DNA from 3 places in the Salipiger sp. ABF4_146 genome. Region 1 is predicted to be linked to each of the others. Evidence: riboswitches for the same ligand, from Rfam matches in the RefSeq annotation. Region 1 holds a riboswitch; each other region holds the start of a gene.
The links. A riboswitch is a leader RNA that binds a small molecule or an ion and turns the genes downstream of it on or off. The one in region 1 is predicted to bind cobalamin.
Positions count from the first base shown of each region.

Region 2: another riboswitch for cobalamin. It lies ahead of ACXAJT_RS10440 (5-methyltetrahydropteroyltriglutamate--homocysteine S-methyltransferase); the one in region 1 lies ahead of nrdH (glutaredoxin-like protein NrdH).
Region 3: another riboswitch for cobalamin. It lies ahead of ACXAJT_RS24425 (TonB-dependent receptor plug domain-containing protein); the one in region 1 lies ahead of nrdH (glutaredoxin-like protein NrdH).

Region 1 is NZ_JBSWYX010000008.1:5,835-12,579, reverse strand. It holds gene ACXAJT_RS12805 (gluconate 2-dehydrogenase subunit 3 family protein) at 1-486, opposite strand, end outside; gene nrdF (class 1b ribonucleoside-diphosphate reductase subunit beta) at 877-1,851, opposite strand; gene nrdE (class 1b ribonucleoside-diphosphate reductase subunit alpha) at 1,963-4,086, opposite strand; gene nrdI (class Ib ribonucleoside-diphosphate reductase assembly flavoprotein NrdI) at 4,071-4,484, opposite strand; gene nrdH (glutaredoxin-like protein NrdH) at 4,504-4,725, opposite strand; cobalamin riboswitch at 4,823-5,023, opposite strand; gene ACXAJT_RS12780 (asparaginase) at 5,616-6,608, shown strand; gene ACXAJT_RS12775 (alkaline phosphatase D family protein) at 6,701-6,745, shown strand, end outside.
Region 2 is NZ_JBSWYX010000006.1:92,259-99,003, forward strand. It holds gene xdhB (xanthine dehydrogenase molybdopterin binding subunit) at 1-700, opposite strand, end outside; gene xdhA (xanthine dehydrogenase small subunit) at 721-2,172, opposite strand; gene ACXAJT_RS10435 (LysR family transcriptional regulator) at 2,332-3,246, shown strand; gene ACXAJT_RS10440 (5-methyltetrahydropteroyltriglutamate--homocysteine S-methyltransferase) at 3,258-4,391, opposite strand; cobalamin riboswitch at 4,522-4,731, opposite strand; gene ACXAJT_RS10445 (MFS transporter) at 4,851-6,125, opposite strand; gene ACXAJT_RS10450 (TonB-dependent siderophore receptor) at 6,071-6,745, opposite strand, start outside.
Region 3 is NZ_JBSWYX010000027.1:34,306-41,050, reverse strand. It holds gene cobT (nicotinate-nucleotide--dimethylbenzimidazole phosphoribosyltransferase) at 1-600, shown strand, start outside; gene cobS (adenosylcobinamide-GDP ribazoletransferase) at 597-1,352, shown strand; gene ACXAJT_RS24440 (ABC transporter ATP-binding protein) at 1,359-2,096, opposite strand; gene ACXAJT_RS24435 (FecCD family ABC transporter permease) at 2,093-3,076, opposite strand; gene ACXAJT_RS24430 (ABC transporter substrate-binding protein) at 3,073-3,900, opposite strand; gene ACXAJT_RS24425 (TonB-dependent receptor plug domain-containing protein) at 3,900-5,732, opposite strand; cobalamin riboswitch at 5,846-6,051, opposite strand; gene ACXAJT_RS24420 (LysR substrate-binding domain-containing protein) at 6,151-6,745, opposite strand, start outside.

The DNA of each region.
Region 1 (6,745 bases):
GACGTCACCATTCTGCAGCGAGGTCAGCGCGGCGTCCTGCTGCTCGGCGCTCAGCTCAGCGAAGATCGCGCCATGGGTGTCTTGGCACCAAGCGTCGAAGGCGGGGATCGCCTGACGGTAGACCTCGGCAGGGCTCAGCGGCGTCTGCCAGCCACGCGCGGGCTCGGCGGAGGCGTCATGCGGGCCTTCCATGTACCAGTCGTCGGCGCTGCCGTAGTCGCTGGCCAGCTGGCGGTCGATGAACACCGGCACGCGGGTTTCGATGGCCCCGGGGCCGTCGCCGTCCGAGGGGATCAGCCGCGCCGTGGCAGCCATCACGAAGGCCCATTCGTCGGCGTTCAGATATTCACGTTCGTATTGGTCGAGGGAGACGGGTGCCGGAGCTTGCTGCGCGGAGGCAGAGGCGGCGAGACCCGAAAGGGCGACACCGGCGGCAGAGGCTTTGAGAAAGCCCCGGCGGCTCGGGTATCCGGGTAGGTCGGTCATTTAGGGGTGTCCTGCCGGTATGGGTGGAACAAATGTGCGCTCGCGCGGAGCGACACTTCGTCGCCCTACGCCGCGTCACCTTGTCGCGCAAGGCGGGCAGAGCGCCTCGCAAGGCAGCTATGATCACAGAGCATAAGGCATTGATTTTTCAACACGGAAAGGTGACTTGCCTTCAAAGCAGGCGAAACCGGAAGAAACTAAGGGCCAATACGGCGCATCCTGAGGAAGATTGTTTAATATTGAACCGGTTTTCCCCGCGCGGATGCACAGAGCTTTGTGCGCGCATGCAGAGTAGGAAAATCGCCGCGCGTCGCCATGGCAACGCAAAGAAAACGCCGCGGGCAGCAAAGCTGCCCGCGGCGTTGCGGTGTACGGGGCGCCCTCAGCGCGTCAGAAGTCCCAGTCTTCGTCTTCGGTGGCCACGGCCTTGCCGATCACGTAGCTCGATCCCGAACCCGAGAAGAAGTCGTGGTTCTCGCTGTCGGGGCTCAGAGCCGCCAAGATCGCCGGATTCACCTCGGCCGCTTCGGGCGGGAAAAGCGCCTCGAAACCAAGGTTCTGCAAGGCTTTGTTCGCGTTATAGTGGAGGAAGGCCTTGACCTCTTCCGTCAGCCCGATGCCGTCATACAGTTCCTCGGTGTAGCGCGCCTCGATGTCGTAAAGCTCGAACAGCAGCGAGAAGGCATATTCCTTCAGTTCCGCCTTGCGCTCTTCGCTCTCGCGCTCGAGCGCGCGCTGGAACTTGTAGCCGATGTAATACCCGTGCACCGCCTCGTCGCGGATGATCAGGCGGATCAGGTCGGCGGTGTTGGTCAGCTTGGCGCGGCTCGACCAGTACATCGGCAGATAAAAGCCCGAGTAGAACATGAAGCTCTCAAGGAACACCGAGGCGATTTTGCGCTTCAGCGGATCGCTGCCAGCGGCATAGGTTTCCAGCACCGCGCGCGCCTTGGCTTGCAGATGCGGGTTCTCTTCCGACCAGCGGAACGCCTCGTCGACCTCACGGGTCGAGCACAGCGTCGAAAAGATCGAGCTGTAGCTGCGCGCGTGCACCGCTTCCATGAAGGCGATGTTGGTCAGCACCGACTCTTCGTGCGGGGTCTGCGCATCAGGCATCATCGCCGGCGCCCCCACAGAGTTCTGGATGGTGTCGAGCAGCGTCAGCCCGGTGAACACGCGGATGGTCAGCCGCTGCTCGGCCTCGGTCAGCGTCGCCCAGCTTTGCACGTCGTTCGACAGCGGCACCTTTTCGGGCAGCCAGAAATTGACGGTCAGACGGTTCCAGACCTCGAGGTCCTTCTCATCCTGCAGCCGGTTCCAGTTGATCGCCCGCGGCACGGCGGGGGAGGTGACACTGTCCTTCATCGGATCATCCCATTCACGGGCCCGCGGCCCTTTGTCGCCGGAGCGCCCCGCGCCCCTTTCATCTTTCCAAAAATACTCCGGGGGTGCGAGGGCAGAGCCCCCGCTGTCGCCTCAGAGCGTGCAGGACACGCAGCCCTGCACCTCGGTGCCTTCCAGTGCGGTCTGGCGCAGGCGCACGTAGTAGATCGTCTTGATCCCCTTCTTCCACGCGTAGATCTGCGCGCGGTTGATGTCCCGCGTTGTCGCCTCGGCGGGGAAGAACAGCGTCAGCGACAGGCCCTGGTCCACGTGCTCGGTGGCCGCCGCATAGGTGTCGATGAGCTTTTCCGGACCGATCTCATAGGCGTCGCGGTAATACTCGAGGTTCTCGTTGTTCATGAAGGCGGCCGGGTAGTAGACGCGCCCGATCTTGCCTTCCTTGCGAATCTCGATCTTCGACACGATCGGGTGGATCGAGGAGGTCGAGTTGTTGATGTAGCTGATCGAGCCGGTCGGCGGCACCGCCTGCAGGTTGCGGTTATAAAGCCCGTACTCCATCACGTCGGCCTTGAGTTGCTCCCAGTCGGCGCGGGTCGGCAACTGCGTATCTGCAAAGAGCTCGGTGACGCGCGGGCTCGTCGGCAGCCAGTCGCGGGTGACATATTTCTCGAAGAAACTGCCGTCGGCGTATTTCGACTTCTCGAACCCTTTGAAAGTCATGCCCTTTTCCCGCGCCATTGCGCAGGAGGCGCGCAGCGCGTGATAGGCCACTGCAGCGAAATAGACCGAGGTGAACTCGACCCCCTCGTCCGAGCCGTAATGCACATGCTCACGCGCGAGATAGCCATGCAGGTTCATCTGACCCAGCCCGATGGCGCGGCTTTCGTCGTTGCCGCGGCGGATCGAGGGTACGCTGTCGATGGCCGACATTTCCGACACGGCGGTCAGCGCACGGATCGCGGTCTCGATCGAGGTGCCGAAGTCCGGGCCATCCATGGTCTTGGCAATGTTCATCGAGCCAAGGTTGCACGAGATGTCGGTGCCCAGCTTGGAGTAGCTCAGGTCGTCGTTGAACTCCGACGCCTCGGCCACCTGCAGGATCTCCGAGCACAGGTTCGACATGGTGATGCGCCCGTCCACCGGGTTCATCTCGTTCACCGTGTCCTCGAACATGATGTAGGGGTAGCCGCTCTCGAACTGGATCTCGGCCAGCGTCTGGAAGAAGGCGCGGGCGTTGATCTTGGTCTTGCGGATGCGCTTGTCCTCGACCATCTCCTCGTATTTCTCGGTGACCGAGATTTCCGAGAAGGGCACGCCATAGACCTTCTGCACGTCATGCGGCGAGAACAGGTACATCGGCTCGTTGCGCTTGGCCAGTTCGAAGGTCACGTCGGGGATCACCACGCCAAGGCTGAGGGTCTTGATGCGGATCTTCTCGTCGGCGTTCTCGCGCTTGGTGTCGAGGAAGCGCAGAATGTCGGGGTGGTGCGCATTCAGGTACACCGCGCCAGCGCCCTGACGCGCGCCCAGCTGGTTGGCGTAGCTGAAGCTGTCTTCGAGCAGCTTCATCACCGGGATAACGCCCGAGGACTGGTTTTCGATGCCCTTGATCGGTGCGCCGGCCTCGCGGATGTTGGTCAGCATCAGCGCGACGCCGCCGCCGCGCTTCGACAGTTGCAGCGACGAGTTGATCGCGCGGCCGATGCTCTCCATGTTGTCTTCGATGCGCAGCAGGAAGCAGGAGATCAGCTCGCCCCGGCTCTTCTTGCCCGCGTTGAGGAAGGTCGGCGTGGCGGGCTGGAAGCGGCCCGACAGGATCTCTTCCATGAAGGACATCGCCAGCCCCTCGTCGCCGCGCGCCAGCGCCAGTGCCACCATCACCACGCGGTCCTCGTAGCGTTCGAGGAAGCGTTTCCCGTCGCGGGTCTTCAGCGTGTAGGAGGTGTAATACTTGAACGCACCAAGGAAGGTCGGGAAGCGGAATTTCTTGGCAAAGGCGGCATCCCAGATCTTCTGCAGGAAGCTCTGGTCGTATTGCGCCAGCACCTCGGCCTCGTAGTAGCCCTCGTCGACGAGGTAGCCAAGCTTCTCGGTCAGCGAGTGAAAGAACACCGTGTTCTGGTTCACGTGCTGCAGGAAGTACTGCCGTGCGGCCATGCGGTCCGCCTCAAAGCGGATGTTGCCGGCCTCGTCATAGAGGTTCAGCATCGCGTTGAGCGCGTGGTAGTCCAGCGTCTCGTTCAGGCGGTCAAGCATGGGGTCCCCCAGAAAGCGTCGAGCCCGTCGTTGACGCGGGCGAAATCCTTGGTCGTGCCCGCCAGCTCGAAGGAATAGAGCAGGGGGACATTGCATTTTTGCGCGATGACGCGGCCCGCAAGGGCGAAGGTCTCACCGAAGTTGCGGTTGCCGCCGGCGATCACGCCGCGCAGCAGCGCGCGGCGGGCCGGATCGTTGAGAAAGCGGATCACCTGTTTCGGCACCGCGCCTCGGCCTTCGCCGTCGGCGTAGGTCGGGCAGACCAGCACGAAGGGGTCCAGCGTGTCGGGCGTTGTCTCTTTCGGCGACACCGGAATGCGCGCAGCCACCCGGCCAAGGCCAGAGATGAAGCGCGCGGTGTTGCCGCTGGCAGACGAGAAATAGACGAGCCCGGACATGGCCGATCCCTCCGGGCGATCAGGAGGCGATGCGTGCGATCAGGTCGGGGCGGAAGCCCGACCAGTGGTCCTCGCCCGAGGTGACCACGGGTGCCTGACGGTAGCCCAGTTCGGTGACGCGGGCCATCGCCTCGGCATCCTCGGTGAGGTCGATCACGTTGTAATCGATGCCCTTGGCGTCCAGCGCGCGGGTGGTTGCGGTGCACTGCACGCAGGCGGGTTTCGAGTAGACGGTGATCATGCTCTTGCGTCCTCAGCTGTGAAGGTGGGGTCGCGCCGCCGCTCAGGCCCCGTGCCTGCCGCCGTCCGATCACGCCCCGAACCCTCCGTTCGTGGTCAATTCATTCCAGCTTCCGGCAGGTCTCCTGGCTTTGCGGGTCGTGGTTCCGGCCGCGCCTTCCCGGGACATCCCAGTGGCTCTCAGGGCCTTCACTCGCCGCTTACAGTTGCGGGGGCAGCACCGGAATCAGACCGGTTTCCCTCTTAGCGCCGCGCCGGGCCATCACCCGACTCGATGAACCGAAAGCAACTATATCTAGATCAGTTTGCCATGAGCCCGTCAACATACAGTTAGGGTTCAGCCGACGGGAAAACCCAAGATGATGTGCAATGCGGCAGTTGCACCACGCGTCGGCGCGGGTGCAAAAATTCTGCGCAGTGGGTCGATCTCTCCTTAAGAGCACATTCGTCCGACAACCGCCAGACACCCGGATCCGAGCCCGCCCTTGCAGCAATGCAGCCTTGGATCAGCATGTTGCGGCGTGCCCGGTTCTAAGACGCATTGGCACAGAAATCGCGCCCGGCAGGAGGGCTTGGAATGACGACAGAACAGGCCTCCGGCACCGCCATGCACAGACGTCAGGGCAGGCTTGCAGCCTTAGCGATTGTGAGCAAATGGAACGGTTAGTACATAGTGCTCACAGACGCGGAAACGCGCTACGGGATTTCCCGGGGTTTACTCCTCCTCCCTAAAGCCCCGGAAATCGGCGGCGACCCTTCTCCTCCTCCCTTGGGTCGCCGCCACTCCCCGTAACTTCCCATCCCAAGACTCTCTGACGCGCTCACTGGCATCTCCCCGCCAGACCGCCCATGCTGGCGCACAACAAGTTTTCCGCGTTCAAGGAGTCCCCCATGCCCCATATCGTTCTTGTCGCGACCGGAGGCACCATTGCCTCGTTTGCCCAGACCGAAGGCGGGCCGGTAACCGCAGGGCTCACCGGCGACGCGCTGCTGCAGAAGCTTCATGCGCCGCTTCCGGGGATCGAGGTCACCGTCGACAACCTTCCGGCTGCGGGAAGCAACGCGCTGACGCTTGCGACGGTCCACGCTTTTTGTCGGCACATCGACGCCCGCCTTGCCGAGCCCGGCGTGGACGGCGTGGTGGTCACCCATGGCACCGACACGATGGAGGAGAGCGCCTTTCTCGCTCGGCTGCTGGTGACCTCCGACAAGCCCGTGGTCTTCACCGGCGCGCAGCGCCACGCAGGCCAGCCCGACACCGACGGGCCGCGCAACATGCGTGACGCAATACTCACTGCCGCCGCGCCCGAGATGACCGGCATCGGCGCGGTGATCGTCTTCGAAGGCGACATCCATGGCGCGCGCTACGTCAGCAAGGTGCACAGCTCGCGCGTCGATACCTTCCGCTCGAACGGCCACGGCAAGCTTGGCGAGATCGACGAGGGGGAGGTGCATCTCTACTCGCGCCCGGCGCATCCGCGCCTCATCATCGACACGCCCTCACTCGATCCCGACGTCGAACTGGTGGCGCTGGGACTGGGCAGTACGCCGCGTTACCTTGAATGGGCGGGCGCCAATGGGGCCAGCGGCGCGGTGATCGAAGCCTTCGGCCGCGGCAATGCCCCCGCAGGCTTCGCCGAGGCGACGCGCAAGCTGGTCGCGGCGGGCCTTACGGTGATCCTCGCCACGCGCTGCCCCGAGGGACGCACCCGCGCCATCTACGGCTCCGACAGCGGTGGCGTGACCATGTGCGACGCTGGCGCGATCCTTGCCGGCGATCTGAGCGCTGCAAAGGCCCGGTTGCTGCTTGCCGCGCTGCTGCCAACCCTGCCCGAAGGCGCGGCGCGCACGGCCGCCGTCGCCGAGGCGATCGCAAAGGTCTGACCTGCTCGCCCGCGCGATTTTCCGCGCGGGCACGGGCATTTCCGCGGCGAATGCCTATCTCTTGCCATGGCAAGAACGAGCAGGACCCGCAGATGACCCAGTTTCCCGACCGGATCGGACCGATCCTCTATTTCCGC
Region 2 (6,745 bases), on a different contig from region 1:
TGCGCCGCACGTTGACCACCACGGCGTTCGAGGGCACGCCCAAGACATGCGCCACCATGTGCTGCGCCTCGCTCGGGTGTTGGGTCGAGCAATGCACGATCACGTCGTCATCCTCGCCCGGCAGGGCGAAGGCGATCTGCCCTTCAAGATACATGTGATCCTGCCCGCCGACCGAGAGCCGCCCCTGCAGCCGGTGCGGCGCGGCGGTCATCGCGGTGTCGACCTCTCCGCGCTCCAGCTTCAGCGGATCGGTGACATCGGGATAGCCCGCCGCCTGCGCCGTGATCGGAGCCAGCGCGTGGGGCAGAACCTCGGCGTCGACCTCGGCCAGCGCGGCGGCGCGGCGGGCGGCGTCGCGGGTCTCGGCGATCACCGCGAACAGGGGCTGGCCGTGGAACTCGATTTTCTCCGTGGGAAAGACCGGCTCGTCGCCGCGCCCGGTGGGGCTGATGTCGTTGTGGCCGGGGATATCAGCGGCGGTGAGCACATCGACGACGCCCGGCGCGGCGCGCACGGCGCGGAGGTCGATGTCTTTCAGCGTGGCGTGGGCCACAGCGGAGACACCCAGATAGGCGTGCAGCGTGCCCGCCGGTTCGGCAATGTCATCGGTGTAGTCGGCAAGGCCACGCACATGCTTGATCGCGCTGTCGTGCTGGCGGTCCTCGTGGACCGCGCCGCGGATGTTGGGCTGGTGTTTCATGTCTCTTCTCCCTCAGGCGCTCAGGCGCTCAGGCGGACGGGCGCGCCGTCCTGTTCGAGAAAGAACCGCCGCAGCAGGTTCTGCGCCACGCGCATCCGGTAGTCGGCGCTGGCCCGCCAGTCGCTGAGCGGCGCGAACTCCTCACCCATGGCGTGGGCGGCGGCGGCAAAGCTGGCCTCGCTCCACGGCTGGCCCCGCAGCGCGGCCTCGGCTTTTCCGGCGCGTTTCGGCGTGGCGGCCATGCCGCCAAGCGCGATGCGAGCGCTCTGGATCACACCGCCCTCGACGGTGACGCTGAACCCGGCGGCGACGGCAGAGATGTCCTCGTCCCGTCGCTTGGAGATCTTGTAGGCGGCGCAGCGGGTGTGGGCTGCGGGCAGCGGCACACGGATGCTCTCGACGAATTCGCCGGGCTTGCGGTCCTGCTTGCCGTAGTCGATGAAGAAGTCTTCCAGCGGCAGGCTGCGCCGTTCCGCACCCCGGCGCAGCGTCACCTCGGCGCCAAGCGCGATCAGCACCGGGGGCGTGTCACCGATCGGCGAGCCATTGGCGATATTGCCGCCGATCGTGCCCATGTTGCGCACCTGCCAGCCCGCGATGCGGTCCCAGTAGTCGCTCAGATGCGGCAGGTGTCCGGCGATCAGCGGCTGGAGTTCGGAATAGCTGACCCCGGCACCGAGGGTGATCGCCTCCGGCGTGACCTCGACCGTCTTCAGCTCCGGCAGATGCGCGATGAAGATGGCGGGAGAGATCGGGCGCAGGAACTTGGTCACCCAAAGGCCGACATCGGTGGAGCCCGCGATCACCGTCGCCTGCGGATGCGCGGCATAGACGTCGGCGAAATCATCCAGATCGGCGGGCAGAATGGCGCGGTTGTCCTCGGGGCCGATCTCGACCCGGCGGCCATCTTGCAGGGCGCTCAGATCCTCCGTCACGCGATCGCGCACTGCGATCAGATGATCCGCCTCTGGCGTGCCATGTTCGCTCACCGCCACGGCGGCGCGGATGATCGGCGCGTAGCCGGTGCAGCGGCAGAGGTTGCCCTGCAGCGCGGTCTCGACCTGCGTCTCGGTCGGCTGCGGGGTCTGCATCCACAGCGCATAGAGCGACATCACGATGCCCGGCGTGCAAAAGCCGCATTGCGCGCCGTGATGCTCGACCATCGCCCGCTGCACCGGGTGTAGCGCGCTGTCCGGGCCGGAAAGATGCTCGATGGTCACCACATGGCACCCATCGAGCGAGGCGGTGAAGCGGATGCAGGCGTTCACCGTCTCGTAGCGCAGCGCACCGTCATGCAGGCGACCGACAAGCACGGTGCAGGCCCCGCAATCGCCCTCGGCGCAGCCTTCCTTGGTGCCGGTCAGGCGACGATCCAGCCGCAGGAAGTCGAGCAGCGTTTGCGTCGCCGGAACCTGAGACAGGCTCACGGCCCGTCCGTTGAGCAGAAAGCGGATCTCGCTTCGGTGCGTCATGCATCCCTCCGTGGCTGAGCATGTGGCTGGGTGATTGGAGGCGACGCTAGCGGAAGGTATTCGTTCTGAATACGCGTGGTTTCGCCAAGGACTTTATACAGATTGTTTATAATACTCCGGCAGGCAGCGTAGTATCCCGGGCGCCGAAGGAGAGGGCCAATGCAATATATCGAAAGCCTGCGGGTGTTTGTCCGGGTCGTTGAACTGGGCAGCATCACCTCGGGCGGGCGTGACCTGCGCCTGACCCCGGCGGTGGCCAGCAAGCGGATCAAGGAACTGGAAAGCCGCCTGGGTGTGCGGCTGTTCAACCGCACCACCCGCTCGATCAGCCCGACCGAGGTGGGGCGGGTGTTCTACGATCAGGCGAAATCCGTGCTTGCCTCGGTGGAGGAGGCCGAGGCGGTGGTGGCCAACTTCTCGGAAACCCCGCGCGGGGCGCTGCGGGTGACGGCGCCCTTGGGTATCGGGCGCCGGATCGTCGCGCCGCTGGTGCCCGCCTTCACCGAGGCCTACCCCGAGGTGCAGGTGCAGATGCGGCTGTCGGACCGTCAGGTCGACCTGATGGCCGAGCGGCTGGATGTGGCCTTCTTCCTCGGTGTGGCGCGGGATTCCAATTTCAAGCTGCGGCAAATCTACGACTGCCCACGCGTGCTCTGCGCCGCGCCCAGCTATCTAAAGGCGCGCGGCACCCCGGAAACGCCCGAAGATTTGCTGGGCGGGCGTCATAACTGCCTGCTGCTGCGCTACCCCCGTTCGCCCGAGTACTTCTGGCAACTGCAGACAGAGACCGGGCTGCGGCGGCTGGAAGTGGCTGGCCGGTTCGATGCCGATGACGGCGACGTGCTGACCGCATGGGCGCTGGAGGGGCAGGGCATTGCCAACCGTCCGCGGCTGGAAGTGGCGCGCCACCTGAAAAGCGGCGCGCTGGTCGAAGTGCTGCCCCAAACGCCGCCGATGCCCTCGACCTTCGGATGCCTGTTCCCGCACCGCAAGCTGCAGGACCCGAGAATCAGGCTCTTCGTCGACTACATGGCCAATGCGGCGCGGGCAAAGATATCGGGTCTGGACCCGTAGGGCAGGGCGGCTCAGGCGTCGTTCCAGATCGCCTCTGCGGTCTTCACCACCAGTTCGAGCTTGCGCTGCTGATCGCTCAGCGTGACGGCATTGCCGTGCTCGGTCGAGGCAAAGCCGCATTGCGGCGCGATACCGAGTTGATCCATGTCGACGTAGCGCGCGGCCTCGTCAAACTTGGCCCGCAGCCAGTCGAGGCTCTCCAGCCCCGGCGTCTTGGTGGTGATGAAGCCCGCCATGACCCGCTTGTCGCCCTTCGGCAGCAGCCGCAGCGGTTCAAGCCCGCCCGCGCGCTCGGTGTCGTATTCCATGAAATAAACGTCCACCGAGGTCTGGTTGAAGATCGCATCGGCGGCAAAGTCATAACCGCCCTCGGCCACATGCGACGAGCGGAAGTTGCCGCGGCACATGTGCATGCCGATGATCATATCGGCGGGCCGGTCCTTGATCGCCTCTTCCAGCATCCATGCGTATTTGCTGACCAGAGCGTCCGGATCCTGCCCCATGTCGCGGCGCTGCGCGCGCTGCTTGGGATCGCCGAGATAGGCAAAGAAGATGTCGTCAAGCTGCAGATAGCGGCACCCCGCGTCGTAGAACGCCTGCACCGCCTTGCGGTAGGTCTGCGCGATGTCGTGGAACAGCAGGTCGGGATCGCGGTAGGGCGCATGCGCGATGTTCTCCGGCTCCAGCCGGAAATGGCAGGCCGAGGGACCGGGGATCGAGATCTTGGCAATGCCGTCCTGCGGCGTCACGAGGTCCTTCACGAATGTGAAGTGCCGCAGCATCGGATGGTCGTCGGGGAAATCCAGAGGCCCGGTCAGATGCGGCGCGATCGGCGGGGTCTTGTGCTCGGACTTGAACGGCAGGCTCTTGTGCGACGGCTTCATGTCGAGCCCGTCGAGCATCCCCATGAAGTCATAGTGCCAGAAGGCGCGGCGCACCTCGCCGTCGGTAAAGACGTGCAGGCCGGCCTCTTTCTGCAGCGCCACGAGGTCTCGCACCGCCATGTCCTCGACATAGGTCAGGTCTTTGCCGTGCACGCCCGCCTCGCGCATCTTTCGCACCGGATCGGGGCGCAGCAGCGAGCCGACATGGTCAGCGCGGAAGGGGGCGCGGCGGGCGGTGAGTTTGGGATCATGAGCCGTCATGACATGCCTTTCGGTTCGGCACCGGGCTGTGGCCCGCGTGCCTGCTAGTGGATACGCCTTGCGGACAGCAGGGCGCGCGGAATGTCACCGTTACGGAAAAGACCGCGCCCGATACGCACCCCGCGATCGGAACAGGTGAGCGTTTCAGGCAGGTCTCCTGACTTGCGGATCAGCGCCGGCTCCGGCCTTCCCGGCGCAGGGCGCCAGTGGCATCTCGGGCAGGCTCACCGCTTACAGTTGCGGGGGCAGTTCCGGACTTGGGCCTTGCCAAGAGGATTGGCTCGCACCGGATTCCCTATTCTCCGCAGCGTTCTGCGGCACCTGAAATCGCCAAGAGTTTTGCGGGTTGGCGGCGGCGCGGTCAATCGGGGCGCGGGCCCATTCTTCTCATGAAAAACATGACCGGGCTTCACCGCCGGGGGCGGCTGCGCTTCGGCAGATCGCCCCCGGCGGTCCATGTCAGCCCCGCGCCGCCTTGGCGGAGCGGGCCGTCGCGCCCCAGAGCGCCGGCAACATGGCCAGCGACAGGGCGCAGGCGATGCCGAAGAACGCCGCATAGCCAAGATGCTCGGCCAAGGCCCCGGCGCCCATGCCAGCCAGCATGCTCACTCCCGCGTCCATGCATTGGAACAGGGTGAAATCGACGCCGCCCTGACGCGGGTCGGACCACCGCATGAACTGGCCATAAAGCGCCACGAATCCAAAGGCCATGACGGCGCTGCTGGCCACCATGGCGCCCGGCGCGACCATTGGTGCGGGCAGCCAAATATTGTCAGCTGACAATGCCACCACCGCGAGGATCGCGGTCTGCAGCAGCACGGCGGCGATCAGCACGTGCCGCGCCCCGAAGCGGCGCACGACAGCGCCGCCAAGCACCGCGCCCGCACAGCCCAAGCTGACGCTGCCCAGCCCGGCCAGAATGCCCAGTTGCGCCAGATCGTACCCGGCATCGATGAAGAACGGTCCGAACATCCCCATCGCCGTCTTCTGGGCCATCACATAAAGCGCCGCAACAAGCAGACCCCGCCGCACCTCGCGCCGGGCCAGCGCCGCGCGCAGGCTTGGCAGATGCGGGCGCTCGCGGCTTTCGCCGCGCCGGGCGACACGCGCGAAGGGCACGCACAGCAGCGCGATCACCGCCGCCATGGTCCATGTCCCGGCGGTCCAGCCAAAGCGGTCGACCAGAACAAGGAAGGCACCGCCGCCGATGGCCGCACCGATGTAGGCGCCGCCGACCTGCGCGGCGTTGCCCCAGCCGTAGGGGGTGTGCTTCAGCGCGTCCACGGCGTAGCCGTCGCAGGCGATATCCACCGTCGCCGTCGCGAAGGCGGCAATCATCAGCACCGCAAGCACGGGTAGCAGCGGCACCGGTCCCATCAGACCCATGAGCAGCAGCACCGAGATCACCACCGCCGCGCCGGCCAGCACGATCACCGTCGAGCGGTCGCGCCCGCGCGCGGGCAGGCGGTAGCGTTCGATCCACGGCGCCCAGAGGAACTTCAGCGCCCAAGGCAGCACGATGGCCGAGACCAGACCGATCTGGTCGAGCGGCAGGTCCCGCGCCCGCAGCACGCCCGGCAGACCCGTCCATGTGACGCCGCCGATGACGCTTTGCGCGATGTAGACGCCGCCGATCGCACCGACGACGCCCCACGGCCCTGAAGTGGTCTGCCGCGCCATCAGAAGCGGTAGCGCAGGCTCGCCGTCGCCGTCCGGCCCTCGTAGCGGTAGCAATAGCCGGCGCTGCAGGTCTGGTCGTCGACGTCGAAGGCGTTTTTGACGTTCACGTTCAGTTGCAGATTGTCATAGCCCAGCTGGCCGAAATCGTAGGACATGGCCAGATCGACGAAGGTGGCGTCGTCGTTCTTGAAGGTGTTGGTGTCGTCGCCCCAGCTTTCGCCGACGTAGCGCAGACCGCCGCCAAAGCCGAAGCCCGCCAGCGGGCCGGTCTCGGGCTCATAGAAGCCCCAGACAGAGGCGCTGTGCTCGGGCGTGGCCGACAGCGTGTTGCCTTTGGTGCCGGTGGCGCCTTCCTCGATTTCCATGTCGAGATAGGTATAGGCCCCGGTCATCCGGAAGCCGCTGCCGAAGTTGACCTGCCCTTCAAGCTCGACCCCGCGCGAGCGCAGATCGTAGGGCACCTGCACCTGATTGAGACCGTCGAAGGCGGTGGCGTCGACGGTCTGGAACACCACCCCGTCTTCCTGCCGGATGTCGAACAGCGACGCGGTGATCAGGCTCTGGGTGCCGGGCAGCTGGTACTTCAGCCCAAGCTCTTTCTGCAGACCGCGGGTGGGATCGGCGGTGCTGGCGCTGTCGGGATCGGTGGGATCGGAATAGACCACCCCGGTGAC
Region 3 (6,745 bases), on a different contig from region 1:
GAGGCAGAGACGCTGGCCGAGATGCGCCGCGGCGCCGATGCGGTGCCTGCCGGGGCGCAGGTGCTGGTCCTTGGCGAGATGGGCATCGGCAATTCGACCATTGCCGCGGCCCTGGCCTGTGCCAGCTTCGGCGGCGATGTCGAGAGTTGGATCGGGCGGGGCACGGGCTCGGATACGGCCGGGCTGGCGCGCAAGGCGGACGCTGTGCGCCGAGCCTGCGCGCGTCATGCGGATGTGACCGGCGCGGGCCTGCTGGCGGCTCTGGGCGGGCGTGAGCAGGCCGCGATCTGCGGCGCGGTTCTGGAGGCGCGGGCGCAGCGCATTCCGGTGCTCCTTGACGGGTTCATCTGCACGGCGGCGACGGCGCCGCTCTACAAGGCCGATCCGACGCTGCTGGATCATTGCCTGGTTGGCCATGTCAGCCGCGAGCCGGGGCATGCGCGGCTGCTTGAGGCGATGGGGAAATCGCCTGTGCTGGCGCTCGACATGGCGCTTGGCGAAGGCTCGGGCGCGGCGCTGGCGCTTGGGGTGCTGCGCGCGGCGTTGGAATGCCACAACGGCATGGCGACCTTTGCCGAGGCCGGAGTCGCGGGCGGATGAGCGGCCTGCGCGAGCGGCGGCGCGAGGTGCAGGTGGCGCTGATGCTGCTGACGCGTCTGCCCGCGGGGCGCCTGACCGGGACCGCGCCGTCGCTGCGGGATGCCCGCTGGGCGTTTCCTTTGGTGGGCGCTTTGATCGGCCTGATTGGCTGGGCGGTATTCGCCGGCGCGTTGGCCGCTGGCGCCTCGGGTCTGCTGGCCGCGCTTTTGTGCCTGACGATCACTGTGCTGGTGACCGGCGCGCTGCATGTGGACGGGCTGGCGGATTTCGCCGATGGCATCGGCGGCGGGCGCGACCGCGCCCATGCTCTGGAAATCATGCGCGACAGCCGCATCGGCAGCTACGGTGTTATAGCGTTGATCCTTGCCGCCGGACTTTGGGGGGCTGCGCTGGCCGATCTGGGGCACGCCGCGGGGCCTGAGGTCTTTGCGGCGATCGGGGCGCTCAGCCGCGGCGCGATGGTGGTCTTGCAGGAAACTCTGCCTCCGGCGCGCGTGGATGGCATGGGCCACCTCGCGGCAGGGCGCAGCCGCGCGGGACGGGTGGCCGTGATCGGCGCGGCGCTGATCGTCGTGCTGGTTTGCGGTGCTGCCGGGATCGTGTTGGCCGCGACATGCGGCTTCGTGGCGCTGGCGCTTGGCGCGCTCGCGCGGCGGCGCTTGGGCGGGATCACCGGCGACGTGCTGGGCGCGGCGCAGCTGTTGTCGGAAGTTGCCTCGTGGACGTTGCTGGCGATCCTGTTGACCGGCTGATTTTGCTTAGCGCGCCCGGCCCATCGGCTGGAACACCGGCCCGTCGGGGGTTTGCGCGTGATAGGCGGTGATGCCGAAGCCGCGCGCCAGAAGGTCGTCGGTCAGCACGTCTTCGGGCCTGCCGTCGGCCAGCAGTCCGCCCTCGGCCAGCAGCACCAGCCGTGTGCAGTGCCGCGCGGCCAAGCCAATGTCATGCAGAGATAGCAGCACGCCGCGGCCTTCCGCGGCGAGATCGCGGAACACTTCCATCGTGGCGATCTGATGCGCCGGATCGAGCCCGGCGTTGGGCTCGTCGGCCATCAGCAGCGGCGTCTCCTGCGCCAGCGCACGGGCGATCAGCGCGCGCGCCTGTTCGCCGCCCGAGAGGTTGGTGGCGCGGCGCTTGCGCAGCGGGCCGAGCCCCATCTTGGCAATCGCCGCCTCGACCGGCGCGGTCGCGCGGTCGCCATGCGGCAGGCGCCCCAGCGCCACGAGGTCTTCGACCTTTACCGGCCACGCGATTTCGCGCGCCTGCGGCATCCATGCGGCGGCCTTGGCGCGTTGCTCCGGGGTAAGGGCGGCCAGCGAGCTGTGGCCCTGCGCCGGGATCAGCCCGAGCGCGGCGCGCATGAGGCTGGTCTTGCCCGCGCCGTTCGGGCCGATAAGGCCGACCACCTCGCGTTCGGCAATGTCCAGCGAGAGGCCCGAAAAGACCGGGCGGTTGCGCAGGGTGACTGACAGGTCGGAGAGGCTGAGCAGGGTCATGCGCGCTCTCCGCGGCTGCGCCAGACGAGATGCAGGAAGAAGGGGGCACCGACCAGCGCGGTCAGCACGCCGAGCTTCAGGTCCCGCTCGGGGGCGACCAGCCGCACAGCGATATCGGCAGCCAGCAGCATCGCCGCGCCGCCCGCCGCCGAGACCCAGAGCAGCGGTCCGGGCCGACCGCCGACCGCGCCGCGCAGCAAATGCGGCACGACAAGCCCGACAAAGCCGATCGCTCCGGCCACCGCGGTGCCCGCGCCCACCACGCAGGCGGTGCCCAGCACCACGCGCAGCCGCAGCCGCTGCAGGTTAACCCCCATGGAGGCGGCGGCGTCCTCGCCCAAGGTCAGCGCGTCCAGCCCCCGTCCGACGCCTGCCAGCAGCAGCGCGCCCACCACCATGAACGGCAGCGCCAGCCAGACGTGCAGCATCGAGCGGTCGGCCAGCGAGCCCATCATCCAGAACACGATCTCGCTGGCGGCAAAGGGGTTGGGCGACAGGTTCAGCACCAGCTGCGTCAGTGCGCCCGCCACCGCCGAAAGCGCGATCCCGGCGAGGATCAGCGTCAGCGTCTCGCCGCGGCGCCCCGCCAGCACCAGCAGGATCAGCACGGCGACCACCGCCGCCGCCAATGCGCTCAGCGGCAGGGCGAGGGCGAAGGCGGCGGATAGCCCGGTCTGGATCGCCAGAACGGCGCCGAGCGCGGCGCTGGCGGAGATGCCCAGCAATCCCGGTTCGGCCAGCGGATTGCGCAGATAGCCCTGCAGCGCTGCGCCCGCCAGCCCCAGCGAGCCACCGATCATCAGCGCCAGCAGCATGCGCGGCAGACGGATTTCGCGCATCACCATCGGCAGCGGGCCATCGCCCCCGGCGACAAGCGCGCGTAGGCTGTCGGGCAGGGTCGCCTCGGCCGGGCCGAGCGACAGGGAGATCCCCGCGAGGGCCAGCACCAGCGGCAGAAGGAGCGCGAGGGCGCGGATCATTTGATCTCCTTGCGGAAGTCGCTCAGGTCGTTGATCGCCCGTAGCACGTGCGGGGTGCCGCAGATCCAGTCACTGCCGGTCATCGTGTGCCCGGCGCGTGCCTCGCGGATTTGCCGCAGCACCGGGTGTTCAAGGATTTCCTCGGACCGCGAAGCGCCGGGGTAGGGCCGGGCGGTGATCAGTGCGTCGGGGTCCGCCATGGCCAGCGCCTCGAGCGGCAGGTGACCGCCGCCGCCGGGACCGGCGATATTGTCGAACCCGGCGGCTAGCAGGATCTCCCCGGCGAGCGTGTTGTCCCCGGTGGTGTAGCCATTGGCGTAATAGAGCGCTGCCGAAGGGTGCTGTGTGGTCTCGTCGCGCAGTGCCGTCAGCCGTGCCTCGAACTCGGCGATCAGCGCCTCGGCCTGCGGCTCGCGCCCCAGCGCCTTGCCGACGCTGCGGATGCGATCGGGCACGTCGTCGAGTGAATAGGCGGGGGGCAGCGTCAGCACCTCGGTGCCCAGACGGCGCAGCATTTGTACCGCCGCCTGTGCGGTGAAACTGCCCGAGAGCACCAGATCGGGGCTCAGCAGCCAGATTTGCTCGGCCTGCCCGTGGTTGGCGGGATAGCCGCGCGCTTGCTCGGCCATGGCGGAACTGTGTGGGTCTTGCGCGAGATGGGAAACCGACACGAGTTGCCCCGGCCCAGCAAGCAGCATTGCCAGTTGATCCGTGCAGAGGTTCATCGACACGACGCGCGCCGGTGCTGTGCCCGTCGCCTCCTCCGCCGCGCCCGCAAGCGGGGCGGTGGCAAGGCTCAGGCAAACCAGCGCGCGCCGCAACATCAGAAGCTGCCCCGGACGCCGAAGTAGGCGGCGCGGTCGGACGTGCCGTAGCCGGTCACCGTCTGATACTGCTCGTCGAAGAGGTTCTCGACCCGCAGATAGAGTTCGGCGCTGCCGCTCAGCGCGTAGCGCAGGTTCATGTCGGCGACGGTGTAGTCGGGCAGCGAGGCGTTGGTGTCTTCGACCCCGGCCACATGGCGCACGCGCAGCGCGCCGCGGAACGCGTCGGTGAACTCGGCATCCAGCGTCAGCGCCAGATCATGCAGTGGGACGCGGGTCATCCGATCACCGGTTCCGGCGTCTTCGCTGTCCGTCCACGTGTAGGCCGCGGCGAGGCCAAACCGATCGGTGATTTGCGTGCCCGCCGAAAGCTCAAGCCCCTGCATCCAGCTTGTCCCGTCGACCTGAGAGTAGGCGTAGGTGTCGTAGTTGTAGTCGATCAGGTCGGTGATCTCGGTCCGGAACAGCGTGGCGGCGATCTTGCCACTCTCGAAGCGCTTCTCGGCGCCAAGCTCGTAGCTGAGCGAGGTTTCCGCTTCGAGGTCGGGGTTGCCCGCGTAGCCGTTGTAGCGCTCGTAAAGCGACGGCGCGCGGAAGCCGGTGCCGACGCTGGCGCGCAGGGTCACATCGTCGCTGGGCAGATAGGCCAGCGAGACGCGGCCGGTGGTCTTGCCGCCGAAGTCGGAATGGTCGTCATGGCGCAGGGCGGTCACCAGCTCGAGCTGCTCCGACAGGTGCCAGTTGGCCTGGCCCCAGATGCCGTAGGTGTCCTGATCGCCGTCGTCCGCCTCGTTCTCATAGCTCTCACGCGTGGCGTCGGCGCCGAAGGTGAGCGTCGTGGCCGACAATTCTGCCTGACCTTGGTAGCCCAGCGTCCAGCGCTGCCCGAAGAACGGGTACTCAATGCCATCGCCCCAGCTCGACCGGTCATTCTCGAAGTACTGCGCCGAAAATTCATGGCTGAGCGCGCCTGCGTCGACGCGGGCAAACCCGCGCAAGCCGTATTGGTCGCTTTCCGTGAACTCGTCATGTGTGCCATCGGCAAGCACCGGGTAGCTTTCGTCATACTCGGTTTCGGTTTCCTGCCAGAAGCCCGAAGCGCCCAGTGTGACCGTGTCGGTCAGCGCGTAATCCCCCGCGAAGCTGAGGCGGGTGGATTCGTGCCCGTCCGCCTCGTCGTTGCCGTCGTTCTCGTCGGCGGCAGAGAACCCGTCGGTTTCAACCCGGCTCAGGGTGGTGGCAAAGCTGCCGCGCTCGCCCAGATAGCCGAGGTTGTAGCTCAGCTTGCGGGTGTTGTAGCTGCCGTATTCGGCGGCGATGTTCTGGCTCAGGCCCGGCTCGGTCGGGCGCGCGGTGGTGATGTTGATCACCCCGGCGATCGCCTCGGAGCCGTAAAGCGCCGATTGCGAGCCCTTCAGCACCTCGATGCGGCTGATGTCGGTGGTGGTCAGCGCGCCGAAGTCATACTCCATCTGCGTGCCCGAAGGGTCGTTGACGTTGATCCCGTCAATGTAGACGCCGATGTACTGGCCGCTGGCGCCACGAATGCGCAGCGCGGTGTTGGTGCCGATACCGCCGTTGGTGGTGACGCTGATCCCCGGCAGGCTGGCGAGGTAGTCGGCGACGCGGGTCTCGCCGGTCTGGTCGAGGTCCTGCTTGGTGATCACCTCCACCGTCGCGCCGCTGCGCTCGAGTTCGGTGCTTTCGCCGCGGTTGGCGCTCAGCGTGATGGTGCCAAGATCATAGCCATCCTGCGCGAAGGCCGCGCCGGAGAGGCTGACTGCCGTAAGGGCAGTGGCGGCGCGCAGGCCGAATAGGGTGGGTCGCTTCATGGTCCCTTTTCCGTTCTTTATATGTCGCGGGAAGGGACTCGTCCCTCCGCAGACGGTTAGCGTGATGCCACCTCTACGGAAGGTCCGTTGCCCGCGGCGCTCCCCGCACCGGGACTGGGTGATCGGCTTCGGCAGGTCTCCTGACTTGCGGGTCACAGCTTCGCCGGGTCTTCCCGCCCCCGAAAGGAGCAGTGACATGGTCCGGCCTCGCTCTCCGCCTACAGTTGCGGGGGCAGTCGCGGAGTTGGGCCGTGGCCCGCACCGCATTCCCTATTCACCGAGCGGCAGGCCGCCCGGAACCGAAGCAGCCACCGAATAGCGACTTGCCCCCCGCCGCGCAACAATCACAAACGGTCAAGGGCTGTGAAATCAGCGGCCAGATGTCGCGGCCCGGGCGGTGCGCGCGGCGGGGCGGCCTTCAGTATCCTGCGCGTTCTGGGCTGTGCGCCTGCGGCGCAAACCCCTCGCGATCAACCTCGGCGTGGATCCAGTCGGAAAATTCGCGGATCATCGGATCGTCGCCACGGGCCTCGGGGAAGGCCACCGAGTAGATCACGAAGGGCATCACCACGGTGTCGAAGAGGCGCACCAACCGGCCTTCGCGCAAAGTGCCCTGCACCACCGCATCATAGGCCAGCGCAACCCCTTGGCCACGTTCGGCGGCGGTGGTGGCGAGCTCGCAATTGGGGAAGGTGGGGCCACGGGGAAACACCGGCGGCGAAAGTCCGGCGGCCTCGAACCAACTGCCCCATGCATCCATCGTTTCGTCATGCATCAGCGTCAGCCGGGCAAGGTCGGCGGGTTCGCTCACGCCTTCACGGTCGCGCAGTTCCGGGCTGATCACCGGGTAGCGCCCCGATTGCATCAGCGGTAGCGTCACCACGCCCGACACCGGATCATCCGCCCATTGGATCACAAGATCGGCGTCGTTCGAGGCAAAGTCGAGGGAGGGGGCGCCGTCGGACACCCGCAGCCGCACACGGTCGCCAAAGCTCAGACGGTCGAGCCGGGGG